3 regions of the Streptomyces sp. NBC_00328 genome follow, and region 3 is predicted to be linked to each of the others. Evidence: predicted binding sites of a transcription regulator. Region 3 holds the regulator's gene; each other region holds the start of a gene.

Region 1 (10,273 bases), 2.3 Mb from region 3:
CGGAGGGCCTGACCGGCATCGACAAGCGGCCGGCCGACGGTCCGGTCCGCGTGATGGCGCCGGGGCCCAAGGGGACCGGCGGAAGCGGGCTGGCCGGGGACACCGTGTGCCACCTGCGCCATCACGGCGGTGACGACCAGGCGGTGTACGCGGTGGCGCGCGAGGACCTCGACGCCTGGGAGCGTGAGCTCGGCCGGACGCTGCCGAACGGCGGGTTCGGCGAGAACCTCACGACGCTGGGGCTCGACGTGTCCGGCGCGCTGATCGGTGAGCGCTGGCGGATGGGTTCCGGCCTCGTCCTGGAGGTCACCTGCGGGCGCATCCCGTGCCGCACCTTCCAGGAGCACCTCGGCGAGAAGGGCTGGGTCAGACGGTTCACGCACCGGGGTGCGCCGGGCGCGTACCTGCGGGTGATCGAGCCCGGCGAAATCCGCTCCGGGGACCCGGTCGAGATCGTGCACCGGCCCGGCCACGATGTCACCGTCGCCGTCCAGTTCCGCGCCTCGACGACCGAACGGAAGCTGCTGCCGAGGCTGTTGGCGGCGGGCGAGGCCCTGCACCCGGAGTCGCTTGCGGACGCGCGGGAGTACGTGGCGAAGTACGGCGGATAGGGGCGGGCCCGGGCACCGTCCGCGGCGATGTCCGTGCCGTGTTCACGGTGTGCCCGCGTAGGCGGGGCCTGGTGCGAGGTACGTACGGAGCGCGGAGGGCGGTCGGCCGCACCGGGGGCGCCCGCGGTCCGCTGCACCGGGGGCGGGGGGCGCGGCCGGTCACTACCCTTGCGCCATGACAACGGCTCTGATTACGGGATCGACCGCGGGGATCGGTGCCGCCTTCGCGCGGCGGCTCGCGGCGGACGGGCACAACCTGGTGCTGGTGGCGCGGGACACGAAGCGGCTGCGCGAGCAGGCGACCGAGCTGCACGACCGGCACGGCATCGAGGCGGAGGTGCTCACCGCGGACCTGGCGACGGACGAGGGCATCGAGGAGGTCGCCGCCCGTCTGTCCGACCGCAAGAGCCCGGTCGACCTGCTGGTCAACAACGCCGGCTTCGGCAACAAGGGTCGCTATCTGGACGTGTCGATGGCGGACGAGCTGAAGATGCTCAAGGTGCACTGCGAGGCGGTGCTCCGGCTGACGTCGGCGGCGACCGAGGCGATGCGGGAGCGCGGCCGGGGCGGCGTCGTCAACGTGGCGTCGGTCGCGGCGTTCGTGCCGCGCGGTACGTACGGGGCGTCGAAGGCGTGGGTCGTGCAGTTCACGCAGGGCGCGGCGAAGGACCTCGCGGGCAGCGGGGTGCGGCTGATGGCGCTGGCTCCGGGCTTCGTGCGCACCGAGTTCCACGAGCGGGCCGGCATGGGCACGGACAACATCCCGAACTGGATGTGGCTGGACGCCGACAAGCTGGTCGCGGCGGCCCTCGCCGATCTGGCCCGCGGAAGGACCCTGTCGGTCCCGGACCCGCGCTACAAGGTGCTCATGGGCGTGGTGAAGGTGACGCCGCGTGCGCTGCTGGGCGGGATCTCGTCGAAGACGGGGCGGAAGTACGGACCTCAGTGAAGCGAGGCCCCGGTGAAGCGGGGACCCGGTGAAACGAGGCCCCGTTGACGCGAGGCGCTGCTGAAGCGGGGACCCTGCAGAGCGGATCGAGTGGGCCGCGGGAGGCTCGGGACGGGCGCTCGCGATGATCGTGCAGTGGGTGGTGCCGCCCCTCCGGTGGGAGGATTGAGGTGATTCGACCGGAGCGAGAGCCGGAGGCGGCGCCATGACTTTCGTACAGCTGATAGACGGCAGAACCAGTCGGTTCGACGAGATGAACCAACTGATGGACACCTGGGTCGAGAAGACCAACGGCAAACGGACCGCCACCCGTGGCGTCGTCGGCAAGGACCGCTCCGACGCGAACCACTTCGTGGAGATCGTGGAGTTCCCGTCGTACGAGGAAGCGATGAAGAACTCGAAGATGCCGGAGACCGAGCAGATCTTCCAGGAGATGGTGGCGCTCTGCGACGGGATGCCGACCTTCACGGACCTGGACGTGGTGCGCGACGACCGGCTCTGAGCCTTGGGCATCCGCCGGTTCCGCAGGAGCGTCGGGGGCCGATGACCGTACGGCCGGGTGGCTCCGAACGTTCCTGACGTCAAAGACGCGTCGGCGCGCCCGCCGGACAGCACTTCGCCCCGCCGTGGGAACGGCGGGGCGAAGTGACGCGGCCCGATTCAGCACGGTGTCCCCGTCCGGGGATTCAGTGCCGGCTCCGGCCTACCGGTCTCCCGGCGTACGTCAGTGGGAGTGCCCGTGGCCGCCGTGGCCGGCGTCGCCCTCGTCCTCGGCCGGCTTCTCGACGACCAGGGTCTCGGTCGTCAGGAGCAGGGAGGCGATGGAGGCGGCGTTCTCCAGGGCGGAGCGGGTGACCTTGACCGGGTCGATGACGCCGGCCTTGACCAGGTCGCCGTACTCGCCGGTGGCGGCGTTGAAGCCCTGGCCCTTGTCGAGCTCGGCGACCTTGGAGGTGATGACGTAACCCTCGAGGCCGGAGTTCTCGGCGATCCAGCGCAGCGGCTCGACGGCGGCGCGGCGGACGACCGCGACACCCGTGGCCTCGTCGCCGGTCTTGCCGAGGTTGCCCTCGAGGACCTTGACGGCGTGGACGAGCGCGGAGCCACCACCGGAGACGATGCCCTCCTCGACCGCGGCGCGGGTCGCGGAGATGGCGTCCTCCAGACGGTGCTTCTTCTCCTTGAGCTCCACCTCGGTGGCGGCGCCGACCTTGATCACGCACACGCCGCCGGCCAGCTTCGCGAGGCGCTCCTGGAGCTTCTCGCGGTCCCAGTCGGAGTCGGTGTTCTCGATCTCGGCCTTGATCTGGTTGACGCGGCCGACGACCTCGTCGGAGCTGCCGGCACCGTCGACGATGGTGGTGTCGTCCTTGGTGACGGTCACGCGGCGGGCGCTGCCGAGCACGTCCAGGCCGACCTGGTCGATCTTGAGGCCGACCTCCTCGGCGATGACCTGACCACCGGTGAGGGTGGCGATGTCGCCGAGCATGGCCTTGCGGCGGTCACCGAAGCCGGGGGCCTTCACGGCGACGGCGTTGAACGTGCCGCGGATCTTGTTCACGACCAGGGTCGACAGGGCCTCGCCCTCGACGTCCTCGGCGATGATCAGCAGCGGCTTGGAGGCGTTCGACTGGATGACCTTCTCCAGCAGCGGCAGCAGGTCCTGGATGGAGCTGATCTTGCCCTGGTGGATGAGGATGTACGGGTCGTCGAGGACGGCCTCCATACGCTCCTGGTCGGACACCATGTACGGGGACAGGTAGCCCTTGTCGAAGGCCATGCCCTCGGTGAAGTCGAGCTCCAGACCGAAGGTGTTGGACTCCTCGACGGTGATGACACCGTCCTTGCCGACCTTGTCCATCGCCTCGGCGATGAGCTCGCCGACCTGGCTGTCCTGCGCGGAGAGCCCGGCCACGGCGGCGATGTCGGACTTGTCGTCGATCGGGCGGGCCGTCGCGAGGAGCTCCTCGGAGACGGCCTTGACCGCGGCGTCGATGCCCTTCTTCAGCAGCGCCGGGGAGGCACCCGCGGCGACGTTCTTCAGGCCCTCGCGAACGAGCGCCTGGGCCAGCACGGTGGCGGTGGTCGTACCGTCACCCGCGATGTCGTTGGTCTTGGTCGCCACCTCCTTCACCAGCTGGGCGCCGAGGTTCTCGAACGGGTCCTCGACCTCGACCTCACGGGCGATGGTCACGCCGTCGTTGGTGATGGTGGGGGCGCCGAACTTCTTGTCGATGACGACGTTGCGGCCCTTGGGGCCGATCGTCACCTTCACCGTGTCGGCAAGCTTGTTGACGCCGCGCTCAAGGGCGCGACGGGCGTCCTCGTCGAACTTCAGGATCTTCGCCATGGGAGCGGTTCAGCCCTCTCGGAAAACTTGGGAGAAACGAACGGCGCCCCCAGCGCCCGGTTCATCAAAGGTAGCGGGGGCCAGGGGCGCAGTTCACTGCAATGCTTGGTGCGGGGTTGTCCGGGAAAAGCTCCCGGACGCCCTTACCGGGTGAATTACTTCTCGATGATCGCGAGCACGTCGCGAGCCGAGAGGACGAGGTACTCCTCGCCGTTGTACTTCACCTCGGTGCCGCCGTACTTGCTGTAGAGAACGATGTCGCCGACGGCGACGTCGAGCTCGACACGCTTGCCGTCCTCGATGCGACCCGGGCCCACGGCCAGGACGACGCCCTCCTGGGGCTTCTCCTTGGCCGTGTCCGGGATGACCAGGCCGGAGGCCGTGGTCTGCTCGGCGTCGAGCGGCTGGACCACAATGCGGTCCTCAAGCGGCTTGATGGCAACCTTGGAGCTGGTGGTCGTCACGATCCGACCTCCCCCTTCGGAGATCTCACGGGGTTAACTGTCTGAGGTGGCGACCAGGTGGATCCGTCGTCGCGGGTGCCGGATCTGCCCGTCGCTATTGGCACTCTCCAGGGGGGAGTGCCAGACCTGAGACTATGACTGTGATTAGCACTCGGTCAAGCGGAGTGCCAAAGGCAGTCGGCGTGGCGTGGACCGGAACGTGCCGGACCGCACCGAATGGACGCTTCCCCGGGGCAGCTCTCCGGTCGCCCTGCCGGCCCGGGGGCAGCTCTCCGGTCGCCCACCCGGGGGGCAGCTCTCCGGTCGGCGCCTTGCTAGAGGTAGTTCTCCAGCCGCGCCAGGGTGAAGCCCTCGCGCTGGATCCGGCGGAGCAGGCGGAGCGTGGCGCCCGTGAGACCGGGTTCGGCGGGGCCGGAGAGGATGTCGCCCGGCCGGAACGGGTGCGCGTCGGCCGTCCTGCCGAGGACGATCGCGGCGACCCCGCAGTCGGCGGCGGCGCGCAGGGTGGTGTCGTCGTACCGGCCGTACGGGGGCCGCAGCAGCCGGGGCCGGACGCCGAAGCGCCGCGTGAGCTTGTCCTGCTGTCCGCAGATCTCGGCGCGCTGGCCGGCGTAGGGCAGACCGCGCAGGGTGGCGTGGTCGAGGGTGTGGTTCTGGACGCTCACGCCGACCGCGCGCAGCCGGGCGAAGCGCCCGTAGCCGGGGCCGGCGACCCGGTCCGTGAGGAACACGCTGACCGGCAGGCGCAGTTCGCGGACCATGTCGGCGAACCGCGGATCGCGCTCCGCCCCGTCGTCGTACGTCAGGAAGACCACCTTGTCGCGGGTGCGCACCTGGTTCACGACGGGCGGCAGTCCGGTGTCCGCGGTACGCGCGGTGGTCCGCGCGGGCACATCCGGCGCGGGGGCCAGCGGGGTGGCCAGACCCCAGCGGCGGTACGCCGACTCCGTCGGGTGCACCCGCTGGGCCGCCTTCTTGCCGAGCCGTTCGATGGGGTCGACGGACTGCGCGCAGCCGCTGAGCAGTACCGCCACGAGCAGCCCGGCGGCCGGCACCCGCACCCTCACAGGTAGTCCTCCGGGCGCGCGACCGCGTACCCCTGGCCGGCGCGCCGGGCCCGCCGGTCGGCACGCCGGGCCCGCGCCGGGCTCAGCCGGTCCGCACAGGCGGCGCGGGGGCGGGCGGGGCCCGCCCGGAGCGCGGCCCGCGGGGCGTGGACGGGCGCGGCGCCGCCGGCTCGGGGGACGGAGGCCGAGCCGGTCCCGGCGCGGCCGGAAGCGCGAAGGGCGAGGGCGGCCACGCCGACTCCCCAGCGCACGGCAGCCCCGTTTGCACCGGTTTTATCATTTTGTCGTACGGGTCGCATGGAGCCGGATCCTCCCAGCTCACCGCCCCCGCGGGGCCCCGACACCGCCGCCGGAAGCACACCATCCACCGACTGGCCCACAATGGCCGGGTGAACGACGTCTCCTTCGCCCCGCTCCTCACCGCCGAGGGCCGCGCCCTGCTCGACGAGGTCCGCGCCACCGAACCGGCACAGGAACTGGCCGTCGCCACCCGGCTGCGCCGCCACCACCCCGCCGAACTGGTCTCTGCGGCCCTCGGCCAGGCACGGCTGCGACAGCGGGCTGCGGCGAAATTCGGGGCCGAGGACGCCGGACGGATGTTCTTCACCCCGAACGGGGTCGAGCAGTCCACCCGGACGACCGTGGCCGCGCACCGCGCCGAACGGCTGCGCGCCCTGGGGGTCCGCTCCGTCGCCGACCTGTGCTGCGGCATCGGCGGCGACGCCATCGCGCTGGCCCGCGCCGGAATCCGCGTCCTGGCCGTCGACCGCGACCCGCTGACGGCCGCCGCCGCCCGCGCGAACGCCGACGCGCTGGGCCTCACGGACCTGATCGAGGTACGCGAGACGGATGTGACGCAGGTGGACACGGCGTCGTACGACGCCGTCTTCGTGGACCCGGCGCGCCGGGGCGGCCGGGGCCGGATCTTCGACCCCGAGGCGTACTCGCCGCCGCTGTCCTGGGCGGTCGGGGCGGCCCTGCGCGCTCCGGTCGCCGCGCTGAAGATCGCCCCCGGGATCCCGCACGAGGCGGTCCCCGCCGAGGCGGAGGCCGAGTGGATCTCGGACGGCGGGGACGTGAAGGAGGCGGTGCTCTGGTTCGGCACGGAGCCGGGCCTGGTGCGCGCCACCCTGCTGCCGGGCCCGCGCGAACTGCGCGGCCGCGGCCTGCCGGACCCGGCGGTCAGGACCGTCGGGCGCTATCTGTACGAGCCGGACGGCGCCGTCATCCGCGCGCACCTGGTCGCCGAGGTGGCCGAGGACCTGGACGGCGGACTGGTCGACGAGACGATCGCCTACGTCACGGCCGACGAACTGCGCCCGACGCCGTACGCCTCCGCTTACGAGATCACCGATCGACTCCCCTTCAACGTGAAGAAGTTGAAGGCACTGCTGCGGGAGCGGGGGGTCGGCGTCCTGACCGTGAAGAAGCGCGGGTCGGCCGTCGAGCCGGAGGAACTGCGGCGCAAGGTGAAACCGCAGGGCCCGCACTCCGCGACGGTGTTCCTGACCCGGGTGGCGGGCGCCCCGACCATGCTGGTGGGGGCACCCGCGCAGCCGACCCCTCCAGCACCAAAAGCCGCATAAAGGTGCGAATATTGGCAAAGCCGGGCGAGTCTAGTAGATGCCGGCCTGGATTTCTGTAGCGTCGCGTCGGGCCTTGAGCGGGCCGATTCTGACCGGAAATCTCGGAGACGAACACTGTGAGCATCCCCAACGGATCTCAGGCCGCCACCGCAGCAGCTGACGAGTCGTACGAGAACGAGCTGCCGGTGCGGCGCAAGCAGCCCGGCAGCGTCGTGATCAAGTGGCTCACCACCACCGACCACAAGACGATCGGCACGCTCTATCTGGTGACGTCGTTCGTGTTCTTCCTGGTCGGCGGCATCATGGCCCTGCTCATGCGCGCCGAGCTGGCCCGCCCCGGCCTGCAGATCCTCTCGAACGAGCAGTACAACCAGGCGTTCACGATGCACGGCCTGGTCATGTTGCTGATGTTCGCGACGCCGCTGTTCGCCGGCTTCACGAACTGGATCATGCCGCTGCAGATCGGCGCGCCCGACGTGGCGTTCCCGCGGCTGAACATGTTCGCCTACTGGCTGTACCTCTTCGGCTCGACGATCGCGGCGGCCAGCTTCCTCACCCCGCAGGGCGCCCCCGACTTCGGCTGGTTCATGTACGTCCCCCTGTCGGACGCGGTCCACTCGCCGGGCATCGGCGCCGACATGGGGATCATGGGTCTGGCCTTCTCCGGCTTCGGCACCATCCTGGGCGCGGTCAACTTCATCACCACGATCATCTGCATGCGCGCTCCGGGCATGACGATGTTCCGGATGCCGATCTTCGTGTGGAACGTGCTGCTGACGGCCGTGCTGGTCCTGTTCGTCTTCCCGGTCCTCGCGGCCGCTCTTTTCGCCCTGGAGGCGGACCGGAAGTTCGGTGCGCAGATCTTCAACGCGGCCAACGGCGGCGCCCTGCTGTGGCAACACCTCTTCTGGTTCTTCGGCCATCCAGAGGTGTACATCATCGCCCTGCCGTTCTTCGGCATCGTCTCCGAAGTGATCCCGGTGTTCTCGCGCAAGCCGATGTTCGGTTACATGGGCCTGATCGGCGCGACCATCGCGATCGCCGGTCTGTCCGTGACGGTGTGGGCGCACCACATGTACGTCACCGGTGGCGTTCTGCTCCCGTTCTTCTCCTTCATGACGTTCCTCATCGCCGTCCCCACCGGCGTGAAGTTCTTCAACTGGATCGGAACGATGTGGAAGGGCTCGCTGTCCTTCGAGACACCGATGCTCTGGGTGACCGGCTTCCTGGTCACTTTCCTCTTCGGTGGTCTGACCGGCGTGATCCTGGCCTCGCCGCCGATGGACTTCCACGTCTCGGACTCGTACTTCGTGGTGGCGCACTTCCACTACGTGGTCTTCGGCACGGTCGTCTTCGCGATGTTCGCCGGATTCCACTTCTGGTGGCCGAAGATGACCGGCAAGATGCTCGACGAGCGTCTCGGCAAGGTCACCTTCTGGACGCTGTTCGTGGGCTTCCACGGCACGTTCCTGGTGCAGCACTGGCTGGGTGTCGAGGGCATGCCGCGTCGTTACGCGGACTACCTCGCGCAGGACGGCTTCACCGCGCTGAACACCATCTCGACGATCTCCTCGTTCCTGCTCGGCCTGTCGATCCTGCCGTTTATCTACAACGTGTGGAAGACGGCCAAGTACGGCAAGAAGGTCGAGGTCGACGACCCGTGGGGCTACGGCCGTTCGCTCGAGTGGGCGACCTCCTGCCCGCCGCCGCGGCACAACTTCCTCACCCTGCCCCGGATCCGCAGTGAGTCCCCCGCCTTCGACCTGCACCGCCCGGAGATCGCCGCGTTCGAAAACGCGGGGAGCCACCAGCAGCGGGACATGACGGGGCCCGGCTCGGAGGGGTGGTCTGGCCGACCCTCCGGACCACAGAGCTGAGGGGCCCGCCGTGAGTGCCGAGAAGCCGTCGGACGGCGGTTCGGTCCGTGACGGTATCGCCAGGATGGAGGGCTACCTGCTGTGGCAGGGGGAGGTCGAACGAGCCCTCGCGGAAGCCGAATCCTTCGCCGACCAACTCGACTGGCTGACAACCGCTCAGCGGGAAGAGGTGGTCGACCTGTTCACCCGCCACCAGCTCGCCCTCTCCCGGACGGCGATCACCCGCACGGCTCGACGCGCATTGCAGCTCCGCCAGGAATACCAGGATCGCTACGACTTCCTCAGACGCCAGGTCTTCGCCGGCGCCCTGGCCCTGGGTACGGCCACTGTCTTCGTCAACTGCTTGCTGCAGATGCGCTGAGACGGCGCCATCCCGCTCCGCCGTGAGGTGCGCCATCGGGTCCTCCAAGCCACGGGGCTACGACAAGATCCGTCCCGTGTCCGGCAGCGTCGCAGCCGTAAGCCCTTGTCGATCACCTTGAAAACGGGGTCACCGGTCGGGAACCTCGCGATTCCGCAGCTCACGCACCCGCGCCACCAGCAGTTCCCGCTCCCGCTCGTTGCGCGCCAGCGAGGCCGCCCGTTCGAACTCCGCGCGCGCCTGCGCCGTACGTCCCAGCCGGGCGAGCAGGTCGCCGCGCACGCTCGGCAGCAAGTGGTAGTCACGCAGGGCGGGTTCGCCGACGAGGCCGTCGACGATGGTGAGCGCGGGCTCAGGGCCCTCGGCCATGGAGACGGCCACGGCACGGTTCAGTTCGACGACCGGGGAGGGCGCGCGGGCCGCCAGCAGGCCGTACAGGACGGCGATCTGCCGCCAGTCCGTGTCCTCGTAGGCGTAGGCCTGCGCGTGGCAGGCGGCGATGGTGGCCTGGAGGACGTACGGCCCCGGGCTGCCGGTGGCGACGGCGTTGGAGCGGCCCAGCGCGGTGAAGCCCCGGCGGATCAGCATCCGGTTCCAGCGGCGGCGGTTCTGGTCCTTGAGGAGGACCGGTTCACCACCGGGCCCGGTGCGCGCGGCCGCCCGGGACTCCTGGAGCTCCAGCAGGGCGGCGAGCCCGTGCACCTCGGGCTCCTTGGGCATCAGCTCGGCGAGCACCCGGGCCAGCCGGAGCGCGTCCTCGCACAGCGCCGGACGGAGCAGGTCGTCGCCCGCCGTCGCCGCGTACCCCTCGTTGAAGACGAGGTAGATGACCTCCAGTACGGACCCGAGCCGGGCTTCGCGGTCAGGACCGTACGGCACCTCGAAGGCGACCCCCTTCGTCGCGAGCGTCCGCTTGGCCCGGACGATGCGCTGGGCGATCGTCGGCTCCGGGACGAGGAAGGCGCGCGCGATCTCGGACGTCGTCAGTCCGCCGAGGAGCCGCAGCGT
Region 2 (10,273 bases), 1.0 Mb from region 3:
GGGGAACTCGGGCGAGACCGCGGCGCGCACCGCGGCGACGATCTCCGCCGAGAACTTCGTACGGGCCACCGGGTCGCCGCCGTACGCGTCCTCGCGCCGGTTGGTGCCCGCCCAGTGGAACTGGTCGAGCAGGTAGCCGTGGGCGCCGTGCAGCTCGACACCGTCGAAGCCGATGCGCTCGGCGTCCGCGGCGGCCTTGGCGAACGCCTCGATGACGTCGTCGAGGTCCTGCTGGGTCATGCTCTTGCCGGTGACCTCGGCGCCCTCCTTGTAGAGGCCGGAGGGGCCGACGGGCGGGGCGTCCGCGAAGGGCGGCTCGCCCGCCTTGCGGACCATGCCGATGTGCCAGAGCTGCGGGACGATCGTGCCGCCCGCCGCGTGCACGGCGTCGGCGACCTTCGCCCATCCGGCGAGCTGGTCCTCGCCGTGGAAGCGCGGCACCGCGTCGCTCTGTCCGGCCGAGTCGTGGCCGACGTAGGTGCCCTCGGTGACGATCAGGCCGACGCCCGCGGCGGCGCGGCGGGAGTAGTAGCCGACGACGTCCTCCCCCGGCACACCGCCCGGCGAGAACATCCGGGTCATCGGGGCCATGGCGATCCGGTTCGGGACGGTCAGGCCGTTGATCGAGACGGGACGGGACAGGATCTCGGCTGCGCGGGTCGCGGCGTCAGTGGTCACGTGGGGGCTCCTCGAAGAGGTGGTCGGTATGACGTCGAGCGGTCTGCGAAGCAGGAGATTCCGTGCGGTATGTGCACATGCATCAACTGCTCGTCAGCGTCAACCTCCGCACCGGGCGGGACATTCCGCCGTACCCGCGCCCGCCCCTGTGATCCGGGACACGCCGGGGGCGGGGCGCGGCCCCGGAAGCCGTCCGGGAGCGGGCCGGGAAACGCCCGAGGGCGGCACCCCCCTTGCGGGAAGGTGCCGCCCTCGGAACGTCAGGACGGTTGATCGACCGGGGTCGATCAGAAGTCCATGTCACCGCCCGGCATGCCGCCCGGAGCGCCGCCGGCGGCGGCCTTCTCCGGCTTGTCGGCGATGACGGCCTCGGTGGTCAGGAACAGCGCGGCGATGGAGGCGGCGTTCTGCAGAGCGGAACGGGTCACCTTCGCCGGGTCGATGATGCCTTCGGCGATCATGTCGACGTACTCACCGGTCGCGGCGTTCAGGCCGTGGCCGACGGGCAGGTTGCGCACCTTCTCGACGATGACGCCACCCTCGAGACCACCGTTGACGGCGATCTGCTTGAGCGGGGCCTCCAGGGCGAGACGCACGGCGTTGGCGCCGGTCGCCTCGTCACCCGTGAGCTCGAGCTTCTCGAAGACCGAGGAAGCCTGGAGCAGGGCCACGCCACCACCGGCGACGATGCCCTCCTCGACGGCCGCCTTCGCGTTGCGAACGGCGTCCTCGATGCGGTGCTTGCGCTCCTTGAGCTCGACCTCGGTGGCGGCACCGGCCTTGATGACGGCCACGCCGCCGGCCAGCTTCGCCAGACGCTCCTGGAGCTTCTCGCGGTCGTAGTCCGAGTCCGAGTTCTCGATCTCGGCACGGATCTGGTTCACACGGCCGGCGACCTGGTCGGCGGAGCCGGACCCGTCGACGATCGTGGTCTCGTCCTTGGTGATGACGACCTTGCGGGCGCGGCCCAGCAGGTCCAGACCCGCGTTCTCCAGCTTGAGGCCGACCTCCTCGGAGATGACCTCGCCGCCCGTGAGGATGGCGATGTCGCCGAGCATGGCCTTGCGGCGGTCACCGAAGCCCGGAGCCTTGACGGCGACGGACTTGAAGGTGCCACGGATCTTGTTGACGACCAGGGTCGACAGGGCCTCGCCCTCGACGTCCTCGGCGATGATCAGCAGCGGCTTGCCGCCCTGCATGACCTTCTCCAGGAGCGGGAGCAGGTCCTTCACGTTCGCGATCTTGGAGTTCGCGATCAGGATGTACGGGTCGTCGAGGACGGCCTCCATACGCTCCATGTCGGTGGCGAAGTACGCCGAGATGTAGCCCTTGTCGAAGCGCATACCCTCGGTGAGCTCCAGCTCCAGACCGAAGGTCTGGGACTCCTCGACGGTGATGACGCCTTCCTTGCCGACCTTGTCCATCGCCTCGGCGATGAGCTCGCCGATCTGGGTGTCGGCGGCGGAGATGGAGGCCGTCGAAGCGATCTGCTCCTTGGTCTCGACATCCTTCGCCTGCTCCAGCAGGGCACCGGAGACGGCCTCGACGGCCTTCTCGATACCGCGCTTGAGGGCCATCGGGTTGGCGCCGGCGGCGACGTTGCGCAGACCCTCGCGCACGAGCGCCTGGGCCAGCACGGTCGCCGTGGTCGTACCGTCGCCGGCGACGTCGTCCGTCTTCTTGGCGACTTCCTTGACCAGCTCGGCGCCGATCTTCTCGTACGGGTCCTCGAGCTCGATCTCCTTGGCGATGGAAACACCATCGTTGGTGATCGTGGGGGCGCCCCACTTCTTCTCGAGGACGACGTTACGGCCCTTGGGGCCGAGGGTGACCTTGACGGCGTCAGCGAGCTGGTTCATCCCGCGCTCGAGACCGCGCCGTGCCTCCTCGTTGAACGCGATGATCTTGGCCATGTGAAGTGGTCCTCCCGGACGGGGTGGATTGCTCCGGATCGTGCCCGCGCCCGCGACGGACGGCCTGCAAGCCTTGTGGTTCCTTGCCCCACAGGCCTGCGGGCCTCGCTGACCCGATCCAAGTTCTGTCACTCTCACTGGGAGAGTGCTAACGCCAATGATTAGCACTCGACCACTGCGAGTGCAAGCGCCTCTCACGAAAACGGGGCCGATGGGCGACCTCCGCACGCGCCCTGGAGGGCGGCCCCCGCGCTTGTCCCGCACGGGCGCGCTCGCGGGCGCGCGCGGGACAAGCGGAGGACGGCCCAAGACGGCCGGGGACGCACGAGGGGCCCGCATCCCCTGCGGGATGCGGGCCCCTCGTGTGTGAGTGCGTCGGTGGTCGTTCGCGCCCGATCAGACGGCGAGTTTGACCATGTCCGCCTGTGGACCCTTCTGGCCCTGCGAGATTTCGAACTCCACTCGCTGACCCTCTTCAAGGGTGCGGTAGCCGTCCATCTGAATCGCGCTGTAGTGCACGAAGACGTCCGCACCACCGTCGACCGCGATGAAGCCGTACCCCTTCTCCGCGTTGAACCACTTGACGGTGCCCTGAGCCATGCCTAACTCCCCTATTACTGGCCCTTGCACAGATCCACACTTCGCGGATCCGGGTCAGACCTCACCCCCCAACGGTTGGGGGTGTGCGCCGGAACGCGTCGACCGCGGCTGAATGTATCTGTCCAACTGCCCTCTGCAACAGGTCAATCGGACGAGAATTCTGGGCATGGCCGATCAATGATATGCGGAGAATGCGCAAGGATTCAGGGCAAGTCGGGCCCCGCAAATGCCATAAAATGCCCAAAAAGGTGAGCTACTTTGGCTACTTCTTGTCGCCCGCCGAACGGTCACTCATATGCGTCCGGCATGAAACCAACATCAAAATCGGAGCGACTTCCCCAACTCTAGCGCGTTCAACCCAACAGAATTGCCCCCTCCGTTTGTCTTACGGAGGGGGCAATTATGTGAACGCGCTGTGTCCGGCATTACCGAGGGTAACGATCAGCCTCCGGCGACGGCCGGAATGATCGAAACGCCGACACCGTCCGGAGTCGCCGTCTCCAGTCCCTGCTCGAAGCGGACGTCGTCGTCGTTGACGTACACGTTGACGAAGCGGCGCAGCTTGCCCTGGTCGTCCAGGACGCGCGCGGCGATGCCCGTGTGGTTCTTCTCCAGGTCGCTGATGACCTCGGCGAGGGTCGTGCCCTCGGCCGTCACCTCGGCGGCGCCACCGGTGTAGGTGCGCAGGATGGTGGGGATGCGGACGTTGACGCTCATGATGCGAGGCCAGCCTCTCGGAAGGAGTCGAGGTTCGGGCGGATGGTCGCGGTCAGCCCGGTGTCCGAGGCCACCGCGTCCAGAGTCTTGAGGCCGTCGCCGGTGTTCAGCACGACCGTGGTGAGGGTCGGGTCGAGGAGACCGTTCTCGATCAGCTTGCGGGTGACGCCGACGGTCACACCGCCCGCCGTCTCGGCGAAGATGCCCTCGGTGCGCGCGAGCAGCTTGATCGCGTCGACGATCTGCTCGTCGTTCACGTCCTCCACTGCGCCGCCGGTGCGCCGCGCGATGTCGAGCACGTACGGTCCGTCCGCCGGGTTGCCGATGGCGAGCGACTTGGCGATGGTGTCCGGCTTCTGCGGCCGTACGACGTCGTGGCCGGCCTTGTAGGCGACGGAGACCGGTGAGCAGCCCTCGGCCTGGGCGCCGAAGATCTTGTAGGGCCTGTCCTCGACGAGCCCGAGCTTGATCAGCTCCTGGAGTCCCTTGTCGATCTTCGTGAGCTGGGAGCCGGAGGCGATCGGCACGACGAGCTGGTCGGGGAGCTTCCAGCCGAGCTGCTCGCAGATCTCGTACGCCAGGGTCTTGGAGCCCTCGGCGTAGTAGGGCCGCAGGTTGACGTTGACGAAGCCCCAGCCCTCGCCGGCCGGGTCGCCGATCAGCTCGGAGCAGAAGCGGTTCACGGCGTCGTAGTTGCCCTCGATGCCGACGAGTTCGCCGCCGTAGACCGCGGCCATGACGACCTTGCCCTGCTCCAGGTCGTGCGGGATGAACACGCAGGAACGGAAGCCGGCGCGGGCAGCCGCGGCGCCCACGGCGCCGGCGAGGTTGCCCGTGGAGGAGCAGGAGAGGGTGGTGAAGCCGAAGACGCGGGCCGCTTCGATGGCCTGGGCGACGACGCGGTCCTTGAAGGAGTGCGTCGGGTTGCCGGAGTCGTCCTTGACGAAGAGCTTTCCGGCGTCGACACCGAGCTCACGGGCCAGGTTGTCGGCCTGCACGAGCTTGGTCCAGCCGGGGTTGATGTTGGGCTTGTCCGCCACGTCCGCGGGGACGGGCAGCAGCGGCGCGTAGCGCCAGATGTTCGCGGGTCCCGCTTCGATGCGCTTGCGGAGTTCTTCGGTTTCGTAGGCCGAGAAGTCGTAGGCGATCTCCAGCGGGCCGAAACACTCCTCGCAGGCGAAGACCGGACCGAGCGGGACGCGGTGGCCGCATTCGCGGCAGGAGAGCGCCGCGGCGGGGCCGAGGTCAACCGCTTCGGCGGAGTTCGTGGTACTTGCAACTGTCTGCGCAGCCATGGAGGCGAGGCCCTTTCCTCATCTTCCTCACGACGCACTTCGCCGTGAGACGGATTTGGCACCTTCCCGAGCCGGGAGCCTCGCGACGCGATCGACATCGATCGGTACGAGACCGGCTGGAGGGTTGCCGGGGCTTCATCGGGCCGTATCCCTCTGCCCCTCTGGATGAGCGGTATTTGATTGTTGAACTGTTGAACGCGATACGTACCGACGATCCAGGACATGCGATGGTCATCCGCGTTGTTCAAGACTGTAACCGAAGGCCAGGACAGTTGAGATAGTCGTCCGAACCGCGAGACGACGGCAATCGATCTGCCGCTGGCCGCAGCGGGCACGCCGATGAGAGCGTGTGATCAGACAGTGAGGAGCCGCAGACCGTGCTGAAAGACGTCGAAAGCTGGCTGAGCACACGCTCCTGGTCCGTGACCGACCGCCCGCTCCACAAGATCCTGGCCGCGAAACGCATCACGGGATCGACGGTCAGCGTCGTGCTGCCCGCGCTCAACGAGGAGGAGACGGTCGGCGAGATCGTCGCGATCATCCGCCACGACCTGATGCAGCAGGTGCCCCTCGTCGACGAGATCGTCGTCGTCGACTCCGGCTCGACCGACCGCACCTCCGCGGTCGCCGCCGCCGCGGGCGCGAGGGTCGTGCACCGCGACGACATCCTCCCGCGCATTCCCGCGGTGCCCGGCAAGGGCGAGGTGCTGTGGCGGTCGCTCCTCGTCACGAGCGGGGACATCGTCTGTTTCATCGACGCGGACCTCAAGGAGTTCTCCTCCGACTTCGTCTCCGGGATCGTGGGCCCGCTGCTCACCGATCCCGGCGTCGACCTGGTCAAGGCCATGTACGACCGCCCGCTGGGCGGCGCCTCGGGACAGGGCGGCCGGGTCACCGAGCTGATGGCCCGCCCCCTGCTGAACATGCACTGGCCGCAGCTCGCGGGCTTCGTCCAGCCGCTCGGCGGCGAGTACGCGGCCCGCCGATCGCTGCTCGAACAGCTCCCCTTCCCCGTCGGCTACGGCGTCGAACTCGGCATGCTGGTCGACGCCCTGCACCTGGTGGGCCTGGACGCCCTCGCCCAGGTCGACGTGGGGGTGCGCAAGCACCGCCACCAGGACGGCCAGGCACTCGGCCGCATGGCCGCCGCGATCTACCGCACCGCCCAGCTCCGGCTGGCCCGCGGTCACCTGATCCGCCCCGCCCTCACCCAGTTCGAGCGTGGCCGGGACGGTTTCCAGCCGCGCACGTACTCGGTGGACACCGAGGAAAGGCCGCCGATGAGCGAAATCTCCGAGTACCAGCGGCGCAGGGCCGCGTAGACCGGCCCTGACGGCCGCGATCACATACGGCCGAAGGGGCGCGTTTGAGCGTTTCGACACGGGGCTAGGTTTCGAGGCATGGCTTCAACGCATGGTGCCCACAGGATTCTGGTCGCCTCCAACCGCGGCCCGGTCACCTACGAGGTACGGGAGGACGGCTCGCTGCACGCCAAACGCGGCGGCGGCGGCCTCGTCTCGGGACTCTCGGCGATCGGGCCGGACGCGGGCGCCCTGTGGGTGTGCTCGGCCCTCGGCGACGGTGACCGGGAGGCGGTCCGGCGCGGGGTCGGCGAGGACGGCGTACGGATGCTGGCCATCGACGCCGAGGTCCACGCCGACGCGTACAACGGCATCGCCAACTCCGTGCTGTGGTTCGTCCACCACATGCTCTACCAGACCCCGCTGGAGCCGGTCTTCGACGCGGAGTTCCGGCGCCAGTGGGAGTCGTACCGCACCTACAACCGCGCCTTCGCCGAGGCGCTGGCGGAGGAGGCCGCGGACGGCGCCTCCGTGCTGGTCCAGGACTACCACCTGTGCCTGGTGCCCGGGATGCTCCGCGAACTGCGCCCCGACCTGCGCATCGGCCATTTCTCCCACACCCCGTGGGCGCCCGAGGACTACTTCCGGATGCTCCCCGACGACATCCGCGCGGAACTGCTGGACGGCATGCTCGGCGCGGACCGCGTGGCGTTCCTGACCCGGCGGTGGGCGACGGCCTTCACGCGGTGCGTGGAGACGGCCGCCCCGGAGCGGTACCGGGTGGCCTCGTCCCCGGTCGACCGGCCGGAGATCGAGCACCTCGACGGCTCCCCGCCCGGTCTGACCCTCGTCGGTGTGCACGGCCTCGGCGCGGACGCCGAGTTCCTGCGCGAGCGCTCGCACCGGGCGGACGTCGGGGAACGGATGGCCGCGCTGCGCGAGGAGATCGGGGCCGGCCGCAGGACGATCGTGCGCGTCGACCGGACCGAGCTGTCCAAGAACATCGTGCGGGGCCTGCTGGCGTACCGGCAGCTTCTCGACGACCACCCCGAGTGGCGCGAGCGGGTCGTCCACGTGGCGTTCGCCTACCCCTCGCGGCAGGACCTCGCGGTGTACCGGGACTACACGGCCGAGGTGCAGCGCGTCGCCGACGAGATCAACTCCCAGTACGGGACACCCGGTTGGACCCCGGTGGTGCTGCATGTGAAGGACGACTTCGCGCGCTCGCTCGCCGCCTACCGGCTGGCCGACGTCGCCCTCGTCAACCCCATCAGGGACGGCATGAACCTCGTCGCCAAGGAGATCCCGGTCGTCTCCGACGAGGGCTGCGCGCTGGTCCTGTCGCGGGAGGCCGGGGCGTACGAGGAACTGGGCGAGGACGCGATCTCCGTGAACCCGTACGACGTGACCGGTACGGCGCGGGCGCTGCACGAGGCGCTCGGCATGCAGCCGGGCGAACGAGCCGAACGCACCAAGCGCCTGGCCGCCGCGGCCACCGCCCTCCCCCCGTCCCAGTGGTTCCTGGACCAGCTCCGCGAACTTGAATCCAGCCCCTCCGGCGTTTGAGGAGCGGGGTCCGGGGCGGAGCCCCGGGGTGGGACGGGTAGGGGCGGAGGGGGCGAAAAAAGCCTGCCGCCGCCCCGGCCCGCACGGAAGACGAGCGGCCGGTCAGGCGAGTTCGGCCGCGAGGGCCGCGAGGAGGCGGACGACTCCGGCGGGCCCGTCGACCACCAGGTCGGCACGGTCGGCGAGTTCGGCGACCTCGGAACTGCCGCTGCACACCAGAAGGCCGGGGATCCCGTCGGAGCGGAGCTTGTCGACGGCGGCGAAGGCGGGCAGGTCCCCCAGGTCGTCACCCGCGTACAGAACGGCCTCCGCACCGATCTCCCGGACGTACTCCATGAGAGCGACACCCTTGTCCATCCCGGGCGGACGCAGCTCCAGGACCATGCGCCCCGGCTCGACGATCAGCCCGTGCCGGGCGGCCAGTTCGCCCAGCGGCTCCCGGAGCGCCTCGAAGGCGGCCTGAGGATCGGCGGCACGCCGCGTGTGCACCGCGACGGCACGGCCCTTCTCCTCGATCCAGGTGCCCTGCCAGGCGCCGATACCGTCGAGGAACCCCGGCAGTTCGGCGCGGACGGCGGCCACGCCGGGATGCGGGGCGGGGGCGGTGACGGTGCCGCTCACCGCGTCCCAGCGCTCGGCGCCGTAGTGGCCGAGGACGACCAGGTGCTCCAGTCCGGCCACGCCCGCGAAGCCGCCGTGGCGCACGGCCACACCGGCGGGGCGGCCGGTGACCACGGCGACGGAGGCGACCTTGGGGGCGAGTGCGGCGAGTGCGGGGACCGCGTCGGGGTGCGCGCGGGCCCGGTCGGGGTCGGGGACGATGGGGGCGAGGGTGCCGTCGAAGTCGAGTGCGACGACGGTGTGGGTGGGGCGCGTGAGGATCGCTTCCAGAGCGTCGCGTCCGGCGGGGGTCACCGGGGCCGGCAAGGAGTCCTTGGATTCGGGGTGGCTGCCCATGGGGCGACCCTATCCGGGCGGGGGCGACCGCACCGTTCCTATGGACGAGCGGGAGTGACGGCTCTGGTGGGGGGTGGACGCCGTGGGCGCCCAAGCGCGGTGTTCCGCCCGTCACGGGCGGAACACCGTCGGTGCATCTCGGGCTCGGCCTTCGATACGAAGGCCGCGGCACTATATTTTGTAAACCTCGATCCCGGTAACGGCGCCGGGGTTGTCCGCGTAGGTGCCCGGCTTCAGAGTGGCCAGCTTGGTGCCGCTGCCGCAGCCGTCGGTGACGTGCCAGAGCACTACGCGATAGGACGTCTGGTTCGAGACGGACCGGTTGACCCTTCCGAGGGGATAGCAGCCGGGCGTCAGAGAGTTGACGTGCCTCTCACCAGTCCTGTTCGCGCCCGTCCATCCACACGCAAATCCCTTCGGACAGGTGTTGGGATCAGCCGCCGCGGCCGGCGTGACGAACGTGCCGCCCAGCAGCGCACCGGCCACAGCCGCCATCGTCAGACTTTTCTTGAGCATGTTCATACGAAGCCCCGTTTTCCTTGGTCAACAGACTTTTGGATCTTAACTCAAATCACACGATCGTGTGACACGACGTCAAATGCCGCATGCTGTCGAGCACTTGATACTCCAGCTCAGGCCGGATGCCGCCGTCTCACCGCTCGTCCCGGCGGGCCTCCCGGACCCGGCGCAGTCTGTTCACCGTGACGGGGTCGTGCGCGAGGGCGCGCGGGTCGTTCAGGAGCGCGTTCAGGAGCTGGTAGTAGCGGACCGGGGCCAGGCCCAGTTGCTCGCGTATGGCGCGCTCCTTGGCGCCGGGACCGGGGAAGCCGCGGCGCTCCAGGGCGAGAATGCTCCGTTCGCGCGCGGGCAGCTCTTCCATGGACAGCACGGTAGTCCCCGCCACCGACAAGCGCCGGGGCCGGGGCCGCCGTGCCGCCGCGCGCGGGGTACCGGTCCCGGAACGCGGAACACGCGGAATACAACGCCCCCTATCACGTGAGTGGACTAGACCTTTCCAGGGGTAAAGGGCGACACTGTCCCCCGTGAGACACGTCATCGCCCTCGATGTGGGCGGCACCGGGATGAAGGCCGCCCTCGTCGGGGTGGACACCGAGCCCTCCCCGGACCGCCCCGACGCGCCGCGGCCGCATGCCCCCGGGCACCCCGCGCTGCTGCACCAGGCCCGCCGGGCGACCGGCCGCGAACGCGGGCCCGACGCCGTCGTCGAGGAGATCCTCGACTTCGC
Region 3 (10,273 bases):
GATCTCGTACGGATGCTGGGCGCGATCCGGGACGAGTTCGGGCTCGCGGACGACGCCGAGATCACGACGGAGGCGAACCCCGAGTCCGTGGACCCGGAGTACCTCGCGACCCTGCGCGCCGGCGGCTTCAACCGGATCTCCTTCGGCATGCAGAGCGCCCGGCAGCACGTCCTGAAGGTGCTCGACCGCACGCACACCCCGGGCCGCCCCGAGGCCTGTGTCGCCGAGGCCCGCGCGGCCGGCTTCGCACATGTGAACCTTGATCTGATCTACGGGACACCGGGGGAGTCGGACGACGACTGGCGGGCGTCGCTCGAAGCGGCCCTCGGCGCCGGTCCCGACCACATCTCCGCGTACGCGCTCATCGTCGAGGAGGGCACCCAGCTCGCGCGCCGGATCCGCCGCGGTGAGGTCCCCATGACGGACGACGACGTGCACGCGGACCGCTATCTCATCGCGGACGAGGTGATGTCGGCGGCGGGCTTCGACTGGTACGAGGTGTCGAACTGGGCCACCGCAGGCTCGTCGGACAGCCGCTGTCTGCACAACGAGCTGTACTGGCGCGGCGCCGACTGGTGGGGAGCGGGCCCCGGCGCGCACAGCCACGTCGGCGGCGTTCGCTGGTGGAACGTGAAACATCCGGGGGCGTACGCGGCCGCGCTGGCCTCGGGCCGCTCGCCGGGCGCGGGGCGTGAACTCCTCTCCGACGAGGACCGCCGGGTCGAGCGGATCCTCCTCGAACTGCGGCTGCGCGAGGGCTGCCCGCTCTCCCTGCTCCGCCCCGACGGCCTCGCCGCCTCCCGTCGCGCTCTGTCCGACGGACTCCTCGAAGCCGGTCCGTACGACGCCGGCCGCGCCGTCCTCACCCTGCGCGGCCGCCTCCTCGCGGACGCCGTCGTCCGGGATCTGGTGGACTGAACACCTGTTCCCGTGCGGTTCTCGGCCATGATTTCCGACGGACGAAACCGGCCGCCGGCCGGTCACTCCGGCGCGGTGACGAAGTCGATCAGTTCCTCCACGCGGCCCAGGAGCGCCGGTTCCAGGTCCCTGTAGGAGTGGACCCGGGACAGGATGTGCTGCCAGGCCGCGCCGGTGTTCTCCGGCCAGCCCAGGGCCCGGCACACGCCCGTCTTCCAGTCCTGGCCGCGCGGGACCCGGGGCCAGCCCGGAATGCCCACGGAGGACGGCTTCACGGCCTCCCAGACGTCGATGTACGGGTGGCCGAGCACCAGGGCGTGCTCGCTCGTGACCGCCTCGGCGATCCGGGACTCCTTCGAACCCGGGACCAGGTGGTCCACGAGGACGCCGAGCCGGGCGTCCGGGCCCGGGGCGAACGCGTCGACGACCGCCGGGAGGTCGTCGACGCCCTCCAGGTACTCCACGACGACGCCCTCGACACGCAGATCGTCGCCCCAGACCCGCTCGACCAGTTCGGCGTCGTGGCGGCCCTCGACGTAGATGCGCCCGGCGCGCGCGACCCGGGCGCGGGCGCCGGGTACCGCCACCGAGCCGGAGGCCGTACGGCTGGGGCGTACGGGAGCCGCGGCCGCCGGGCGGACCAGGGTCACCGCCTTGCCCTCCAGGAGGAAGCCGCGCGGTTCCAGCGGGAACACCCGGTGCTTGCCGAAGCGGTCCTCCAGGGTCACCGTGCCCGCCTCGCAGCGGATCACCGCACCGCAGAAGCCGGTGCCGGGCTCCTCGACGACCAGACCCGGGTCCGCCGGGACCTCGGGCACGGACCGGGGCTTCTTCCACGGCGGGGTCAGGTCCGGAGAGTACTGGCGCATTCGGATGACGATAGGAGAAACCCGGCGCCGCTCACCACGACACGCCGGAATCCGCCGTACCGGACGCGCTCAGCCGGAATCCGCCGTGCCGGAACCCGGCGTGCCGAAGCGTGCCGCCAAGGTGTCCCGTTGGGTCCGTACGAACGCGGCGTCCACGACCGCCCCGTGCCCGGGGACGTACAGCGCGTCCTCGCCGCCCAGTGCGAGCAGCCGGTCGAGAGCCGCGGGCCAGCGCGACGGTACCGCGTCGGGGCCCGCCTGAGGCTCGCCCGACTCCTCGACCAGGTCGCCGCAGAACACCACCGCCGGGTCGCCGGGCACGACGGCCACGAGGTCGTGGGCGGTGTGGCCCTCGCCCGTCCGCACCAGCCGGACCTCGACGCCGCCGCCGAGATCCAGGTCCCAGCCGCTCCGGACGAAGCCGCGGGGGCGTACGAGAGTGTCGGCCGCCTCCTCGGCCGCCCTCGGGTCGAGACCGTTGCGCACCGCGTCCGCGCACAGCTCGTCGCGGCCGTTCCCGTACGCCTCGGACGAACCGTCCGCGACGAGGATCCGGGCGCCCGCGAACGCCGCGGCACCGAACACGTGGTCGAAATGTGGGTGGGTGAGCGCGATATGAGTCACACGCCCGCCGGTGAGGGCCCGCGCATCGGCGCACAGCGCGGCGCCCTCCGCGAGGCTCGACCCGGCGTCGATCATCAGCGCCGCCCCCTCGCCGACGACGAGCCCGGCCGTGCAGTCCCAGCCCGGAAGCCGCCGTCGCCCCACCCGGGGCGCCAGCCTTTCCCACCCGAGCCCTTCCCAAGTCAGCCTCATGCGGCGACGCTAACGGTGACCAGGTGCCGTGCACGACATCGCAGGCCCGCCCTTGCCCGGCGCGTGCCTCACCGCCGTACACTGAGCTGGGGAACGTTGGCACTCGCGTGCGCTGAGTGCCAGACGAAAGCCACGAAGGCCACGAAGGCCACCGAGTCGACTCCTGGAGGTGTGCGCGATGCTCAGCGAACGCAGGCTCGAGGTGCTGCGCGCCATCGTCCAGGACTACGTGGGCACCGAGGAGCCGGTCGGCTCCAAGGCGCTCACCGAGCGGCACCGGCTGGGCGTCTCGCCCGCGACCGTCCGCAACGACATGGCGGTCCTGGAGGACGAGGGGTACATCGCCCAGCCGCACACCAGTGCCGGGCGCATCCCCACGGACAAGGGCTACCGCCTCTTCGTCGACAAGCTCGCCGGCGTCAAGCCGATGACCGCGCCCGAGCGCCGCGCCATCCAGAACTTCCTGGACGGTGCCGTCGACCTGGACGACGTCGTCGGCCGGACCGTGCGGCTGCTCGCGCAGCTCACCCGGCAGGTCGCCGTCGTGCAGTACCCCTCGCTGACCCGCTCGACCGTGCGCCATGTGGAGCTGCTGTCCATGGCTCCCGCACGGGTGATGCTCGTGCTGATCACGGACACCGGCCGGGTCGAACAGCGCATGATCAACTGTCCGGCGCCGTTCGGTGAGACGTCGCTGGCGGACCTGCGCGCCCGGCTCAACAGCCGGGTCGCGGGACGCCCCTTCGCGGACGTCCCGCAGCTCGTCCAGGACCTCCCGGACGCCTTCGAGGCGGAAGACCGGGGTACGGTCTCGACGGTGCTCTCCACACTGCTGGAGACGCTCGTCGAGGAGACCGAGGAGCGGCTGATGATCGGCGGTACCGCCAATCTGACGCGATTCGGACATGACTTCCCTCTCACCATCCGGCCGGTGCTCGAAGCGCTGGAGGAGCAGGTCGTGCTCCTCAAGTTGCTTGGAGAGGCCGGGGATTCGAGCATGACCGTGCGAATCGGGCACGAGAACGCGTACGAGGGACTCAACTCCACGTCCGTGGTCTCCGTCGGCTACGGTTCGGGCGTTGAGGCAGTAGCCAAACTCGGCGTGGTCGGCCCGACCCGCATGGATTACCCGGGAACGATGGGAGCGGTACGAGCGGTGGCACGGTACGTCGGACAGATCCTGGCGGAGTCGTAAGTGGCCACGGACTACTACGCCGTACTCGGCGTGCGCCGCGACGCGTCCCAGGACGAGATCAAGAAGGCGTTCCGGAGGCTCGCTCGCGAGCTGCATCCGGACGTCAATCCCGATCCGAAGACGCAGGAGCGGTTCAAAGAGATCAACGCCGCGTACGAGGTGTTGTCGGACCCGCAGAAGAAGCAGGTCTACGACCTCGGCGGTGACCCGCTGTCCCAGCAGGGCGGCGCGGGTGCCGCCGGCTTCGGCGCGGGCGGCTTCGGGAACTTCTCGGACATCATGGACGCGTTCTTCGGCACGGCGTCGCAGCGCGGACCGCGCTCGCGCACCCGCCGGGGCCAGGACGCCATGATCCGGCTGGAGATCGAGCTCGACGAGGCGGCCTTCGGCACCACGAAGGACATCCAGGTCGACACGGCCGTCGTCTGCGCCACCTGCAACGGCGAAGGCGCGGCGCCCGGGACCTCCGCGCAGACCTGTGACATGTGCCGCGGCCGCGGCGAGGTGTCCCAGGTGACGCGGTCGTTCCTCGGCCAGGTCATGACCTCACGGCCGTGTCCGCAGTGCCAGGGCTTCGGCACCGTGGTCCCGACCCCGTGCCACGACTGCGCGGGCGACGGCCGGGTCCGGTCCCGTCGCACCCTCACGGTCAAGATCCCGGCCGGTGTGGACAACGGCACGCGGATCCAGCTCGCGGGCGAGGGCGAGGTCGGCCCCGGCGGCGGCCCCGCCGGCGACCTGTACGTCGAGATCCACGAGCTGCCGCACTCGACCTTCCAGCGGCGCGGCGACGACCTGCACTGCACGGTCACCCTCCCGATGACCGCGGCGGCCCTCGGCACCAAGGTGCCGCTGGAGACCCTCGACGGCATGGAGGAGGTCGACATCCGTCCGGGCACGCAGTCCGGCCAGTCGATCCCGCTGCACGGCCGGGGTGTCACCCACCTGCGCGGCGGCGGCCGCGGCGACCTCATCGTGCACGTCGAGGTCACCACGCCGACCAAGCTCGACGCGGAGCAGGAGCGGGTGCTGCGCGAGCTCGCCATACTGCGCGGCGAGGAGCGGCCCACCGGTCAGTTCCAGCCCGGTCAGCAGGGCCTCTTCTCCCGGCTGAAGGACGCGTTCAACGGCCGCTGACCCAAGCGGGGCACGGGGCGGGGCACGGGGCGGGACACGCCCCGTGCCCTCCATGTCGGAGGCACTATTCGGACCGGCGACCGGTTTCTGACTTGTCCGGCGGACGTGACAACATGCCGTCATGTCCTCCGCGCTGACCGATCTCTTCCCTCACCCGATCGTGCAGGCCCCCATGGCGGGCGGAGTCTCCGTCCCGCAGCTCGCGGCCGCCGTGTCCGAGGCCGGCGGGCTCGGCTTCCTCGCGGCGGGGTACAAGACCGCCGACGGCATGTACCAGGAGATCAAGCAGCTGCGCGGGCTGACCGGCCGTCCCTTCGGCGTCAACCTGTTCCTGCCGCAGCCCGAGCACGCGGACGCGGCCGCGGTCGAGGTGTACGCCCACCAGCTCGCCGGCGAGGCCGCCTGGTACGAGACCGAGCTCGGCGATCCGGACAGCGGCCGCGACGACGGCTACGACGCGAAACTCGCCGTCCTCCTCGACAACCCGGTGGCGGCGGTCTCCTTCCACTTCGGCGTCCCGAAGCCGGAGGTGCTGGAGTCGCTGCGGCGCGCGGGCACCCTCACCCTGGTCACCGCCACCACGGCCGAGGAAGCCCTCGGCGTGCAGCGGGCCGGCGCCGACGCGGTCGTCGTCCAGGGCATCGAGGCCGGCGGACACCAGGGCACCCACCGGGACAACCCGGAGACGGACGGCACGGGCCTCGGCCTGCTCACGCTGGTCGCGCGGGTCCGCGAGACCGTGGGGATCCCGGTCGTCGCGGCCGGCGGCATCATGCGCGGCAGTCAGATCGCCGCCGTCCTCGCCGCGGGCGCGAACGCGGCCCAGCTCGGCACCGCCTTCCTCGCCACCCCCGAGTCCGGCGCGAGCGCCGTGCACAAACAGGCGCTGACCGACCCCCTGTACGTACGCACGGAGCTCACCCGCGCCTTCTCCGGACGGCCGGCGCGCGCACTGGCCAACCGCTTCATGCGCGAGCACGGCCCGTACGCCCCCTCCGCCTATCCGGAGGTCCACCACCTCACCCTGCCGCTGCGCAAGGCGGCCGCGAAGGCGGGCGACGCGCAGGGCATGGCACTGTGGGCGGGACAGGGCCACCGCATGGCCCGCGACCTGCCCGCCGGGCAGCTCGTGGAGGTACTGAACGCAGAAATCGCGGCCGCCGAGACAGCGTTGTCGGCCGCCGCCGAGATCCCGGAAGAGGGTGCGGCCCGATGACGGCACCGGTGTTCCTGGTCGAGCACTTCGACACGGACGGCGAGGGACGCCATGTCCTCGACGGACCCGAGGGACGGCACGCCGTCTCCGTGAAACGGCTGCACACCGGCGAGGACGTCGTGCTCACCGACGGGGCCGGGCGCCGCGCCGACTGCGTGGTCCTCGCCACCGAGGGCAAGGACCGGCTGATCGTACGGATGGGCACGGTCACCGAGGAAGCCCCCGAGGAGCCGCGCATCACGGTCGTCCAGGCCCTGCCCAAGGGGGACCGGGGCGAGCTGGCCGTCGAGACCATGACCGAGACCGGCGTCGACGCGATCGTTCCCTGGGCCGCCTCCCGCTGCATCACGCAGTGGAAGGGCGAGCGGGGTCTCAAGGCGCTCTCCAAGTGGCGGGCCACCGCCCGGGAGGCCGGCAAGCAGTCCCGCCGGGCGCGCTTCCCGGAGGTCGCGGACGCGATGACGACCAAGCAGGTTGCCGCACTTCTCGCCAAAGCCGATCTCGCCGCCGTGCTCCACGAGGACACCGCCCTCGGCACCGAGCCCTTCGCGACCGCCGCGCTGCCCGGCTCCGGGGACATCGTCCTGGTGGTCGGCCCCGAGGGCGGGATCTCCGCCGAAGAGGTCGCGCTGTTCACCGAGGCCGGCGCGAAGACCTTCCACCTGGGGCGCACCGTACTGCGCACCTCGACGGCCGGGACCGTGGCCACCGCGCTGCTGCTGGCCCGCACCGGCCGCTGGTCCTGACCCGCCGGCCCGCCGGCCCGACCTCACCGTCCGCACCTCACCGGGGAATTCATGGAACTCGCTCAGGTACGACTGCTCGTCTCCGACTTCGCCACCTGTTACCGCTTCTACTCCGAGGTCCTCGGCCTCAAGCCCCAGTCGGGCGCGGCCGAGGGACCGTACGAGAAGTTCAGTCCGGTCACCGGGTCGGCGGGCATCGCGCTTCAGGACCGGGCCATGATGACGGAAATACTGGGTGAGCTCGGCGACGCCGTGGCCGGACACCGGTCGCTGGTGGTGCTGCGGGTGGACGACCTCGACACCTACTGCGAACAGGTCGTCTCGCGCGGCGCGACCCTGCTGCACGGCCCGGCGCCCATGACGGAACGCATGCGCGTCGCCCACCTCAAGGACCCCGAGGGCAACCTGGTGGAACTCCAGGAGTGGCTGCTGCTGCTCGGCTGACGGGCGGTCGGAATCCCGCCCGGGGCCGGGGAACCGGGAACCTTACGGCTTCCCCGGCCCGCCGGGCGACTCCTTCGGGTGGTTGTGCCCCCGATGGCCGCATGCGGTCTACCGCGCGTCGCCGTGCGGTGGGACGCTGCCGTCCATGGGGGCTTTGAGATATTTCAGAGGCCGCGCGAGGCACGGGCGGGTCCTGGTGGCCGTCGGGCTGGGCGCGGCCGGAGTGTTCACGGTGACCGGGTGCCAGCCCGTGGACGGACTCAGCACCGCGACCGTGGCCTACACGACCGACCAGACGGCGACCGGAGAACTGAAACGGCAGCACGTGGACGTGAGCTGGCTCACCTGCACCGCCCGCCTGGGCAACGCGGGCAAGGCCTACACGCCGGGGAAGTCGCCCTCGCCGAGCGAGAACACCGTGGCGACCGTCGACTGTCAGGGCCAGACCGGCGACGGCCGGGACATCGTCGTCAAGGGCAAGGTCACCCGTGCCGTCAACGGCGCCTGCGTACGCGGCGATCTGCGCGCCACCGTCGGCGGCAGGCAGGTCTTCCGCGTCAAGGGCCTGGGCGACTGCGACGCGGGACCCACCCCGCCGGTCACGTACCACCCCACGAACGGACAGCCCAACCCCACCGTCACCGTCACCGTGACCCGCACGATGTGGTGCAAGGGCGACCCCACCTGCTGGCCCTCACAGGGCAAATGACCTGCCGGACCGTACACGGATCAAGAGATCCAAACCCCTGTCGGGCCACGCGCGCGCTGCGTAGGGTGACCGGGTGACTGAGCCCGCAGCCTCCGCGTACATCCGGTTTCCGCATCTGCACGGCGAGTTGGTCGTCTTCACGGCCGAGGACGACATCTGGGCCGCCCCGGTCGACGGCGGGAGCCGCGCCTGGCGGGTCAGCGCCGACAACGTCCCGGTCAGCCATCCGCGCATCTCCCCGGACGGTACGACCGTCGCCTGGACGTCGACGCGGGACGGAGCCCCCGAGGTCCACGCGGCCTCCCTGGACGGCGGTCCCGCGAAGCGGCTGACCTACTGGGGCAGCGCGAAGACCCAGGTGCGCGGCTGGACCCCCGACGGACAGGTGCTCGCCCTCAGCACCCAGGGACAGGCCAGCCTGCGCCGCACCTGGGCCCGCTCCGTCCCGCTCGACGGGGGCCCCGCGACGACCCTGCCGTACGGGCCCGTCGGTGATGTCGCCCACGGCGAGGGCGGTGTCGTCCTGCTGTCCGCCCCGATGGGACGCGAGGCCGCCTGGTGGAAGCGGTACCGGGGCGGCACGGCCGGCAAGCTGTGGATCGACCGGGACGGCGACGGCGAGTTCGTCCGCCTGCACGAGGACGTCGACGGCAACATCGAATACCCCTTCTGGGCCGGAGAGCGGATCGCGTTCCTCTCCGACCACGAGGGCGTCGGCGCCCTGTACTCCTCCCTCGCCGACGGATCAGGCCTGAGCCGCCACACGCCGCTGGACGCCTTCTACGCCCGCCACGCGGCCACCGACGGCACCCGCGTGGTCTACGCGTCCGCCGGTGAGCTCTGGCTCCTCGACGGTCTCGACGGCGCCGAGCCGCGCCGCCTCGGCATCCGGCTCGGCGGCCAGCGCGTCGACCAGCAGCCGCAGCCCGTCAGCGCCTCGCGCTGGTTCTCCGCCGCCGCGCCCGACCACACCGGACGCGGCAGCGCGGTCTCCGTGCGCGGTGCCGTCCACTGGGTCACCCACCGCTCCGGCCCCGCCCGCGCGCTCGCCGCCGAACAGGGCGTCCGCGCCCGGCTGCCCCGCACCTTTCGCGCCGAGGGCGAGGAGCACGTGGTGTGGGTGACCGACGCGGAGGGCGACGACGCCCTCGAATTCGCCCCCGCCACCGGCGTCGCCCCGGGCGCCACCCCGCGACGGCTCGCCGCCGGCGCCCTCGGCCGGGTCCTCGGCCTCGCCGTGGCGCCCGACGGAAGCTGCGCCGCCGTCGCCTCGCACGACGGGCGGGTACTCCTCGTCGAGCGGGAGAGCGGCGAGGTCCGCGAGGTCGACCGCAGCGAGGACGGCGACGTCACCGGCCTCGTCTTCTCGCCCGACTCCGCGTGGCTCGCCTGGTCGCACCCCGGGCCGCGCCCGCTGCGCCAGCTCAAGCTCGCCAACACCACCGACCTGTCGGTGACCGAGGCGACCCCGCTGCGCTTCCGGGACTACGCACCGGCGTTCACCCTCGACGGCAAGCACCTCGCCTTCCTGTCGGCCCGCGCCTTCGACCCCGTCTACGACGAGCACGTCTTCGACCTGGCCTTCGTCGGCGGCTCCCGGCCGTATCTGATCACCCTGGCCGCGACGACCCCGTCCCCCTTCGGACCGCAGCGCCACGGCAGGCCCTTCGAGGCCCCCGACAAGGACGAGACACCCGACAGCGAGGGCGCCCCCAGCACCCGTATCGACCTGGACGGACTCGCCGACCGGATCGTGCCGTTCCCCGTCGAGGCCGCCCGCTACTCCACGCTGCGCGCCGCCAAGGACGGACTGCTGTGGCTGCGCCACCCCGTGCGCGGCGTGCTCGGCGCCTCCCGTGCCACCCCGGACGACCCGGACCCGAAGACCGAACTGGAGCGGTACGACCTCGCCCAGCAGCGCATCGAGCACCTCGCCGCCGACGCCGACCACTTCACCGTCACCGGCGACGGCAAGCGGGTCCTGCTGTGGACCGACGGCAAGCTCAAGGTCGTCCCCAGCGACCGGCGCGCCTCGAACGACGACGAGAGCGACACGAACATCACCGTCGACCTGTCGCGGGTGCGCCAGAGCGTCGACCCGGCCGCCGAGTGGCGCCAGATGTACGACGAGACCGGCCGCCTCATGCGGGACAACTTCTGGCGCCCGGACCTGGGCGGTGTCGACTGGGACGCCGTCCTCGACCGGTACCGGCCGGTCCTGGA

What was found. Region 3 encodes HrcA, which represses chaperone genes, less so after heat shock. Its sites were predicted from a motif close to TTNGCACTCNGNNNNNCNGAGTGCNAA; they were not measured.
Region 1: groES (co-chaperone GroES) is a predicted target of HrcA. The motif match lies at 4,519-4,545, and genes of this name have one in related genera.
Region 2: groL (chaperonin GroEL) is a predicted target of HrcA. The motif match lies at 2,717-2,743, and genes of this name have one in related genera.

Annotation. Positions count from the first base shown of each region.
Region 1 covers NZ_CP108013.1:5,914,048-5,924,320, reverse strand. Annotated here, with positions in the region: gene OG485_RS26125 (MOSC domain-containing protein) at 1-611, shown strand, start outside; gene OG485_RS26120 (SDR family NAD(P)-dependent oxidoreductase) at 787-1,560, shown strand; partial or broken gene OG485_RS26115 (ester cyclase) at 1,766-2,059, shown strand; gene groL (chaperonin GroEL) at 2,285-3,910, opposite strand; gene groES (co-chaperone GroES) at 4,066-4,374, opposite strand; gene OG485_RS26100 (polysaccharide deacetylase family protein) at 4,689-5,441, opposite strand; gene OG485_RS26095 (hypothetical protein) at 5,438-5,674, opposite strand; gene OG485_RS26090 (THUMP-like domain-containing protein) at 5,831-7,027, shown strand; gene ctaD (aa3-type cytochrome oxidase subunit I) at 7,144-8,904, shown strand; gene OG485_RS26080 (hypothetical protein) at 8,915-9,265, shown strand; gene OG485_RS26075 (RNA polymerase sigma factor) at 9,395-10,273, opposite strand, start outside.
Region 2 covers NZ_CP108013.1:4,691,608-4,701,880, forward strand. Annotated here, with positions in the region: gene OG485_RS20455 (NADH:flavin oxidoreductase) at 1-678, opposite strand, end outside; gene groL (chaperonin GroEL) at 966-2,591, opposite strand; gene OG485_RS20465 (cold-shock protein) at 2,988-3,191, opposite strand; gene OG485_RS20470 (MoaD/ThiS family protein) at 3,633-3,908, opposite strand; gene thrC (threonine synthase) at 3,905-5,203, opposite strand; SAM riboswitch class I at 5,219-5,375, opposite strand; gene OG485_RS20480 (glucosyl-3-phosphoglycerate synthase) at 5,581-6,525, shown strand; gene OG485_RS20485 (alpha,alpha-trehalose-phosphate synthase (UDP-forming)) at 6,604-8,070, shown strand; gene otsB (trehalose-phosphatase) at 8,173-9,027, opposite strand; gene OG485_RS20495 (peptidase inhibitor family I36 protein) at 9,199-9,549, opposite strand; gene OG485_RS20500 (DUF3263 domain-containing protein) at 9,680-9,907, opposite strand; gene OG485_RS20505 (ROK family protein) at 10,071-10,273, shown strand, end outside.
Region 3 covers NZ_CP108013.1:3,649,386-3,659,658, reverse strand. Annotated here, with positions in the region: gene hemW (radical SAM family heme chaperone HemW) at 1-918, shown strand, start outside; gene OG485_RS16055 (DUF3097 domain-containing protein) at 981-1,787, opposite strand; gene OG485_RS16050 (MBL fold metallo-hydrolase) at 1,857-2,603, opposite strand; gene hrcA (heat-inducible transcriptional repressor HrcA) at 2,782-3,798, shown strand; gene dnaJ (molecular chaperone DnaJ) at 3,799-4,935, shown strand; gene OG485_RS16035 (nitronate monooxygenase) at 5,057-6,151, shown strand; gene OG485_RS16030 (16S rRNA (uracil(1498)-N(3))-methyltransferase) at 6,148-6,897, shown strand; gene OG485_RS16025 (VOC family protein) at 6,949-7,341, shown strand; gene OG485_RS16020 (hypothetical protein) at 7,487-8,050, shown strand; gene OG485_RS16015 (S41 family peptidase) at 8,124-10,273, shown strand, end outside.